2 regions of the Erwinia wuhanensis genome follow, and region 1 is predicted to be linked to the other one. Evidence: riboswitches for the same ligand, from Rfam matches in the RefSeq annotation. Region 1 holds a riboswitch; the other holds the start of a gene.
What was found. Region 1 has a riboswitch for thiamine pyrophosphate ahead of thiC (phosphomethylpyrimidine synthase ThiC). Riboswitches for the same ligand answer to the same signal wherever they lie in the genome.

Region 2: linked by a shared signal. The riboswitch ahead of thiM (hydroxyethylthiazole kinase) and the one ahead of thiC (phosphomethylpyrimidine synthase ThiC) in region 1 are both predicted to bind thiamine pyrophosphate.

The regions. Positions count from the first base shown of each region.
Region 1 is NZ_JAUJUH010000006.1:314,599-319,162, forward strand. It holds gene thiC (phosphomethylpyrimidine synthase ThiC) at 1-1,875, opposite strand, end outside; TPP riboswitch at 1,951-2,051, opposite strand; gene rsd (sigma D regulator) at 2,141-2,644, opposite strand; gene nudC (NAD(+) diphosphatase) at 2,718-3,491, shown strand; gene hemE (uroporphyrinogen decarboxylase) at 3,531-4,564, shown strand, end outside.
Region 2 is NZ_JAUJUH010000005.1:213,492-218,055, forward strand. It holds gene QZH36_RS13800 (mannitol dehydrogenase family protein) at 1-154, shown strand, start outside; gene QZH36_RS13805 (GntR family transcriptional regulator) at 260-946, shown strand; gene thiD (bifunctional hydroxymethylpyrimidine kinase/phosphomethylpyrimidine kinase) at 1,116-1,913, opposite strand; gene thiM (hydroxyethylthiazole kinase) at 1,910-2,695, opposite strand; TPP riboswitch at 2,728-2,824, opposite strand; gene QZH36_RS13820 (hypothetical protein) at 3,008-3,241, shown strand; gene QZH36_RS13825 (hypothetical protein) at 3,369-3,629, shown strand; gene QZH36_RS13830 (GNAT family N-acetyltransferase) at 3,626-4,048, shown strand; gene apbC (iron-sulfur cluster carrier protein ApbC) at 4,144-4,564, opposite strand, start outside.

The DNA.
Region 1 (4,564 bases):
GCGGAACGTCTCTGACATCTCCGCCATCCTGATCGCTATCGGCTCTGCTTCCGCTTCCTGTTTTGCTGCGTATTCGCGGACTTCCTGGGTGATTTTCATCGAGCAGAATTTCGGGCCGCACATGGAGCAGAAGTGGGCAACCTTACCGGACTCCTGCGGCAGCGTTTCATCGTGGAAAGCGCGTGCGGTATGCGGATCCAGCGCCAGGTTGAACTGATCTTCCCAGCGGAATTCAAAACGCGCTTTCGACATGGCGTTGTCACGGATCTGCGCGCCGGGATGGCCTTTGGCAAGATCCGCCGCGTGGGCCGCGATCTTGTAGGTAATCAAACCTTGTTTGACATCTTCTTTATTCGGCAGGCCCAGATGTTCTTTCGGCGTAACGTAGCAGAGCATGGCGCAGCCGAACCAGCCAATCATCGCCGCGCCGATGCCGGAGGTAAAATGGTCGTAGCCAGGCGCGATATCGGTAGTCAGCGGGCCAAGCGTATAGAAAGGCGCCTCGTGGCAGTGTTCGAGCTGCTCGGTCATATTGCGTCTGATCATTTGCATCGGCACGTGTCCCGGCCCTTCAATCATCACCTGCACGTCATATTCCCAGGCGATTTTCGTCAGCTCGCCCAGCGTGCGCAGCTCGGCAAACTGCGCCTCGTCGTTGGCATCCTGTATTGAGCCAGGACGCAGGCCGTCACCCAGCGACAGCGAGACGTCGTAAGCGGCGCAGATCTCGCAAATATCACGGAAGCGTTCGTAGAGAAAGCTTTCACGATGATGCGACAGGCACCACTTCGCCATAATGGAGCCGCCGCGCGAAACGATGCCGGTCAGGCGTTTTGCCGTCATCGGCACATAGCGCAGCAGCACGCCCGCATGAATAGTGAAGTAATCCACGCCCTGCTCAGCCTGCTCCAGCAGTGTGTCGCGGAATATTTCCCAGTTGAGGTCTTCCGCCACGCCGTTGACTTTTTCCAGCGCCTGATAGATCGGCACCGTACCAATCGGCAGCGGGCTGTTGCGCAGGATCCACTCGCGGGTTTCATGGATATTTCGCCCGGTGGAGAGGTCCATCACCGTATCCGCTCCCCAACGTGCCGACCAGACCAGCTTTTCGACCTCTTCTTCAATCGAAGAACTGACCGCAGAGTTGCCGATATTGGCGTTGATCTTCACCAGGAAATTGCGGCCGATAATCATCGGCTCCGATTCAGAATGGTTGATATTGGCCGGGATAATCGCGCGTCCGGCAGCCACTTCCTGACGAACAAACTCGGCGGTGATATTTTCCGGCAGCCGCGCGCCAAAATCCTGTCCCGGATGCTGCTGCAACAGCACCTCGCTGCGAACGCGCTCGCGGCCCATGTTTTCGCGCAGCGCGATAAATTCCATTTCCGGCGTGATAATGCCCTGGCGCGCGTAGTGCAGCTGCGTGACGCGGCGACCAGCCTGGGCGCGGCGCGGCCGCGGCAGATTCTCAAAGCGCAGATGATCAAGCCCTTCGTCCGCCAGACGCTGCTGCGTATAAACGGAGCTTAATTGCTCAATCGGTTGCGTATCGGCGCGCTCTGCAATCCAGCTTTCCCGCAGCCTGGCGATACCGGCGCGCACGTCAATAGCGGCGTCGGGATCGCCATAAGGGCCGGCGGTATCGTAAACCGGCACCGGTTCGTTTTCTTCAAACTGTGGATTGTCTTTGCCGCCGCCGGTCAGGGTGGGCGAGAGCTGAATTTCACGCATGGGAACGCGCAGATCGGCTCGCGAACCGGTCAGATAAATGCGTCTGGAATTGGGGAAAGCAGTGCCCTGTAAAGCAGCGATAAACTGCTGCGCTTCAGCGCGCTGTTCGCGGCGGTTGGATTTCTTAACCTGGGTAGACATAGCAAGTTCCTGACTTAAGGGAAATTTGCTTGTCCGGAGTTCGGAGGAGTAAGCGCAGAGCCGATGGCCCTGACCTGGATCTTTACTCTTGTTCCCTTCGCAGGTTCTAACCTGATCAGGTTCCGCGGATCCCGAATTAACGGTCTCAGCCCCGAGGGGCACTCCGACAAGAAGAAGTCTGGCTTTCGCCAGAGGCAATCATGCGATTGCCTTTTCAGCATAAAGGGGCGTTATGGAAAGCTCAAGGGATTAAACAGTTAACTTTTCAGGCAGGACGAGCCATCGCAGAGTCATTAGCGGCGGACTTATCCGCATACTTCTCCAGCGCCAGCTGAATAAATTTATCTTCCAGGGTGAAGCGGGCTTCCAGCGCTTCGCCGACGATCGACAGCGCCTGCTGGAACTCCAGATAGTTATCGTGATCGATGGCGTTTTCCAGATGGGCGTCGTAAATCGCCATAATCTGTTCGGTATTCGCCTGTAGCGAAGGATAAATCAGCGCCGCTTTGGCCAGCTGGTCGGTGCCTTCCATTTCCTGAATAAACCGTTCGTACGCCGTGAAGTGGCCGGTTGAGAGATAATCAACCAGGCTTTGACAGAAGTTATCCAGCGCCTCTTCGTCGAGCGTAGTCAGCGATTCTTTGTTAGGCTTCATGCCAACCATTTGATAATAAGCAACTAACAACTGCTTGCGTGAGTGAAGGCAAAAGTCTACCAGTTCGCTGCATCCGCCTACGCGTGAGGCCAAAACTTCCAGCTGGTCAAGCATGAGTGACTCCAAAAGTGTTATTTTAACTGTCTATCCCAATCCGGTAAGTGCGTGAAGTGAGGATGAGCAATTTATGGAACTTGAGATTTCAAGCGTAGACGCTGGCTGGTGGATTGTCAGCCATGAACAGAAACTTTGGCTGCCAAAAGGTCAATTACCGTACGGAAACGCACAAGATTTAGGCCTGGCCGGCTCGAAAGGCGCGCTGATTGGCGAATGGCAGGGCGAACCTGTACGGCTGATTAGCGAAAATCGTCCGGAAGGGATGGCATCGCTGCGGCAGCTGCTCGATCAGGATCCCGCCCTGTTTCAGCTGGCGGGACGCGGCATCCAGCTGGCCGAATTTTATCGCTCGCATCAGTGGTGCGGCTACTGTGGACACGCGATGCATCGCAGCAAAACGGAATGGGCCTGCCTGTGTGGCCACTGCCGCCAGCGCTATTATCCGCAAATTGCGCCCTGCATCATCGTGGCCATTCGTCGCGGCGATGAAATCCTGCTGGCTCAGCATACCCGACACCGCAACGGCATCTACACGGTGCTGGCGGGTTTTGTGGAGGTAGGCGAAACGCTGGAGCAAACCGTAGCGCGCGAGGTGATGGAGGAGAGCGGCATCAAGGTGAAAAACCTGCGCTATGTTTCCTCGCAGCCCTGGCCTTTCCCGCAGTCATTGATGATGGCGTTTATGGCCGACTACGACAGCGGCGAGATCAACATCGATCCCAAAGAGCTGCTGGATGCCAACTGGTATCGCTACGACGCCTTGCCACAGCTGCCGCCGGCGGGAACGGTGGCCCGTCGGCTGATAGAAGACACCGTCGCGCTCTGCCGCGCCGCTGCGGAATAACTGATATACTGTGCGTCTGAATGAAAAAGAGTCCTGAAGATGAGTGAACTGAAGAACGATCGTTATTTGCGTGCTCTGCTGCGTCAGCCGGTAGACGTTACGCCCGTATGGATGATGCGTCAGGCCGGACGGTATTTGCCGGAGTACAAGGCGACGCGCGCCCAGGCCGGCGACTTTATGTCGCTGTGTAAAAATGCTGAGCTGGCCTGTGAAGTCACGCTGCAACCGCTGCGTCGCTACGCGCTGGATGCGGCGATCCTCTTCTCTGATATCCTGACCATCCCTGATGCGATGGGGCTGGGACTCTATTTTGAAGCTGGCGAAGGCCCGCGCTTCTCCTCGCCTGTGACCTGCCGTGCGGACGTCGAAAAACTGCCCGTGTTCGATCCCGAACAGGAGCTGGGCTACGTGATGAATGCGGTGCGCACCATTCGTAAAAATTTACAGGGCGCGGTGCCGCTGATCGGTTTTTCCGGCAGTCCGTGGACGCTGGCGACCTACATGGTGGAAGGTGGCAGCAGTAAGGCCTTCACTAAACTGAAAAAAATGATGTATGCCGAGCCGGAAACCCTGCATCTGATGCTGGATAAGCTGGCCGACAGCGTTACGCTCTATCTGAACGCACAGATCCGCGCGGGCGCGCAGTCGGTGATGATTTTCGACACCTGGGGCGGCGTGCTGACCGGGCGCGACTATTTGCAGTTCTCCCTGCACTACATGCATAAAATCGTCGATGGCCTGCAGCGTGAAAACGACGGTCGCCGCGTGCCCGTGACGCTGTTTACCAAGGGCGGCGGCCAGTGGCTGGAAGCGATGGCGGAAACCGGCTGCGACGCGCTTGGTCTGGACTGGACCACCGATATTGGCGAGGCGCGTCGACGCGTTGGCCATAAAGTGGCGCTGCAGGGCAACATGGATCCTTCTATGCTTTATGCCACGCCTGCCCGTATTGAGCAGGAAGTGGCGGGCATTCTTCAGGGCTTCGGCAACGGCACGGGCCACGTGTTCAACCTGGGTCACGGCATTCATCAGGATGTCCCGCCGGAACACGCGGGTGCTTTTGTGGAGGCTGT
Region 2 (4,564 bases), on a different contig from region 1:
AGGCGATGAGCGCGTCGCCGCTCTGCTCTCGCTGCGGGCTGTTTTTGGCGAGGATCTGCCCGATAATTCGCTGTTCCGCGAAAAAGTCGGCCATTACTACGCGCTGTTACTGAAGTTGGGCGCGAAAGAAACGGTCAGGCAGGTTATCGGCTGACCGCCGCTTAATGGCAAAAGAACTGGCGCTGGCGCAGCAGGCTGATTAGACTGGCTGTTTCCAGCGTCAGGCTTCGCGACGCACTAATGAAATGAAAATTGCCGCATGTCTACTGCCTATATCATTACCGCCAGCGAACCAGTCAATCAGCAAATCTATCGCTTTTTACGCCAGGATATTGTGACCTGCGTGATTTCACCGGGTGCCTTACTGTCTGAAAAAGAGGTTTCTGCCCGTTTCAGCGTCTCGCGCCAGCCGGTGCGGGAAGCCTTTATTAAGCTGGCCGAGGCCGATCTGGTGCAAATTCTGCCGCAGCGCGGCACCTTTGTGCGCAAGATTTCTGCGCGACGCGTTGCCGACGGCCGTTTTATTCGTGAAGCGGTGGAAACGGCGGTAATAAGGCGAGCGGCGACGGAAGCGACCCCAGAGGCGCTGGCCCGGCTGGAGCATAATTTGCGCCTGCAAAAGCTGTCTGCGGAGCGCAACGACAGCCAGGCGTTTTTGCTGCTGGATGATGAGTTCCACCGCCTTATCGCGCAGAGCATCAACTGTGAGCTGGCATGGGAAACGGTAGAAAATATCAAGGCGACGATGGATCGCGTGCGCTTCCTGACCCTCAGTAAGGTTTCGCCGCCGGAAAGCCTGATCAATCAGCATGAAGAGATCCTGCAGGCGCTGCTGGCGAAAGACGCCGACGCCGCCGAACAGGCGCTGCGGCATCATTTGCAGGAGATGATTTTTTCCATCACGCCGATTGCAGAGCAAAACGGCGCGTGGTTTGAACAGGAGTAATCCTGCCGGGCTGGCGAGCGGTTCCGGCCGTCAGCGTCCTTCCACCCGCGCGTCTCATCACTACCGCTACACGCGCCGGTTCAGCCGTAACGTTTTCGCTCGTCGATGCACTACTAATCATCCTCTCCCGGCCCGTCAGCAGTTTGCCCGCTGATAGCGTTCCAGCGCGCTACCACCAGCGGTAGAAATGATGCACCGGGCCAATGCCTTTACCCACTTCCAGCGTATCTGCGTGCTGCAATGCGCCCTGCAGCCACTGTTTCGCTGCGCTTACCGTACCCGGCCAGCTGGTATGACGCGGGCGCAGCGCGGCCAGCGCGGAAGAAAGCGTGCAGCCGGTGCCGTGCGTATTTTTAGTCGGCACGCGCGGCGCGGTAAAACGCTCTTCTCCTTCCGGGGTCAGCAGCCAGTCCGGGCTTTCGTTGTCGCTCAGGTGGCCGCCTTTCATCAGCACCGCCTGACAGCCCAGCGCCAGCAGCGCCCTGCCCTGTTGCAGCATCTCCTGTTCGTTGCGGGCCGGTGAGCACTCCAGCAGCGCAGCGGCTTCCGGCAGATTCGGCGTGATAATGGAAACCTGCGGCAGCAGTTTTTCCCGCAGCGTCGCCACGGCCCGCCCGGAAAGCAGCGGATCGCCGCTTTTCGCCAGCATCACCGTATCCAACACCCGCCAGGGGATCGCCGCCTTTGCCAGCCCTTCTGCTACCGCCTCCACAATATCGCTGTCCTGCAACATACCGATTTTGACGCTGTCGATGCGCACGTCGCTTAATACCGAGGCTAGCTGGGCCGAAACAAAATCGGCCGCCACGGGATAGACGGCCTGCACGCCGCAGGTGTTCTGCGCCACCAGCGCGGTGATCACGCTGGTACCGTAGGCTTCAAGCGCGGAGAACGTTTTCAGATCGGCCTGGATCCCGGCTCCGCCGCTGGGATCCGTACCGGCGATGGTCAATGCGTTGACTCTCATACCGCCTCCTTGTACAGACGGTAGAGCGCATCGAGAAACAGCGGTTCAAAGGTGCCCGGCCCGTTGGCCGCCGCCGCCGCCTGCTCGCCCGCCTGGCTCATTACCCGACAGGCGGCAGCGATATGCAGCAGCCTGTCGCCCGGCAGTGCGCAAAATGCGGCCACCACGGCGGAGAGCGCACAGCCCGTGCCGACCACGCGCGTCATCAGCGGAGAGCCGCCCGATACCGCCAGCAGCCGCCGTCCATCGGTGACGTAATCCGTTTCGCCCGTCACGGCAACCACCGCGCCGCTGGACTGCGCCAGCTGAATAGCGGCCTCCAGCGCGGCGGAAGGATGATGCTGGCTGTCGACGCCGCGACCGGAAACCGCCTGTCGGGCCAGCGCCATAATTTCAGAGGCGTTGCCGCGAATGGCGGCAGGACGGAATGCCAGCAGCCGCTGGCAAAAATCGCTGCGAAAAGTCAGCGCGCCGACGGCAACCGGATCCAGCGTCCACGGTCGGCCTGCCGCCGTCGCTCCCTGCACCGCGGCAAGCATCGCTTCGCTACGTGCAGCGGTCAGCGTGCCGACGTTGATCAGCACGGCATCCGCAATAGCGCTGAACTGTGCCGCTTCCACAGGTTCAGTCACCATCGCGGGCGACGCGTCCAGCGCCAGCAGCACGTTAGCCGTCAGGCTTTGTACCACATCATTGGTCAGGCAGTGAACCAGCGGCGACCGCTGGCGGAACAGAGCAAGAGACGCGGCCGGGCTGGCCGTATAGTGAGTAGGTTGGATCATAGCGCTCCCAACCGGCGATCAAGAAGGCGATGCGATAAAGCATCTGACTTCCCTCCGCTGGCATTATCCAGTTCAGGTTCAACGGGTATTTCTCAGCCTTCACAAGGAAGGGCACCCCGAGTCGTAGTGCTTGCCAGCATAGGGAAACGCGCTGTTTTACGCAAGCGCGGAACGGCTTGCTAACGCAGATAGCGCCAGGGTTTACACTGCTGCCAGCGCCAGCAGCAGCAGCGGCGGACGGCATGGATTGGCGGCCTGGCCTGGGATTACACGCTGCCGATAGTCCCTGGCACCCTGCATCTGGGCATGGACATGCACTGGCTTCATCGTCCGGCAGGCCAGGACAAAGTAACCGTTAGCGATGGCCACAACCGTGACGCCTTCCGTACCGGCAACGGCGGCGATGCGCTGGCCGTGCAAGCGGAGGCCAGGCTGGCCGTTACCGACAACGTTTCTTTCTCTACCCGCCTCAACCATCAGCGCAGGCTGCAACAGGAAGGCGCCAACGACTGGCTGCTGGCTGGCGGCGTGACGGTGAATTTCTGATTATTTTCCGGCGGCCTCTTTTGCCGCCGGGAATTTTTGCGTCATACTCTCCGATCCCGTAGCGGCTTTTGATAAAGTCCGCCCATTCGCTAATCTGAACGCCATTCCTGTCCTGACGAGAAGTAAGATGACAAGACCGCTTAATGAACAATACGGCATCAGCGTCGCGGCGCTGCAAATGCTGCACTATCTGCAACAGATAGCGCGCGGCGATCGTGCCTTTACCATTCAGGATACCGTGCTGAATAGCCGCTGTAACGTTACGCCCCCGGACAATTTCCGCCTGCTGGATCAGCTTTTTGAAGCGGGCAAAATCGACTATGACTATCGCGGCACGGGCATTGAGGGCGAAAGACACGTAAAGCCCGTCTGGGGAGAAAACGGATGACGGTACGCGCCTTTACCGAAGCCGACCGCCCTTTTCTGCGCACGCTGTTTCTGGCCGCCCGCAAGGCGAACTGGCACTGGCTTGACGGCAGCGACTGGCAGCTGGAGGATTTCGACCGCGTGACGCTGGGCGAACGCATCCTGGTCGCCGAGCATGACGGCCACCGCACGGGCTTTGCCGCGCTGCTGCCCGCCGATAATTTTTTGCACAGTTTATTTGTCGACCCGGCGTGTCAGGGTCAGGGTATTGGCAGCGAGCTGCTGGAGGCGGTGCAGGCAGGCTTCACCTCGACCGGCGCGCTAAAGTGCCTTAAGGCAAACGACCGGGCGCTGGCTTTTTATCAGCGTCACGGCTGGCAGGTTATCAGCAGCGGCGAAGGCGACCAGGGAGAATACCTGCTGCTGCACTACGTGCTGTAAAAGAAAACGGGCGCATGATGCGCCCGCCGGGTTACTGACAAACTTAAAAGCCTGGCGGCGCCCTGTCGTTTTGCAGCAGCAAAGCCGAGTTGCCGTCAGACTACGCGGAAAGCGATATCGTCCGGGATCACTTCGCCATCCCAGTAGAGCTGTGCGGCGACCTGGCCTGCCAGCTGGCGATACAGCCAGGTAAATTCGCTGTCGGGACGGCGCACCACCGTCGGCATTCCGTCGTCCAGATCCTCGCGCAGCGTGATGTGCAGCGGCAGCTGGCTCAGCAGGCGCGTGTGATACTGTTCCGCCAGCGCCAGCGCGCCGCCGCTGCCGAAAATCGGCTCGTGATGACCGCAGTTGCTGCACACGTGCACGCTCATGTTCTCGACGATGCCCAGCACCGGCACGCTGACCTTTTCAAACATCACAATCCCCTTACGGGCGTCGATCAGCGCGATATCCTGCGGCGTGGTCACCACCAGCGCGCCGGTCACCGGCACGTTTTGCGCCAGCGTCAGCTGA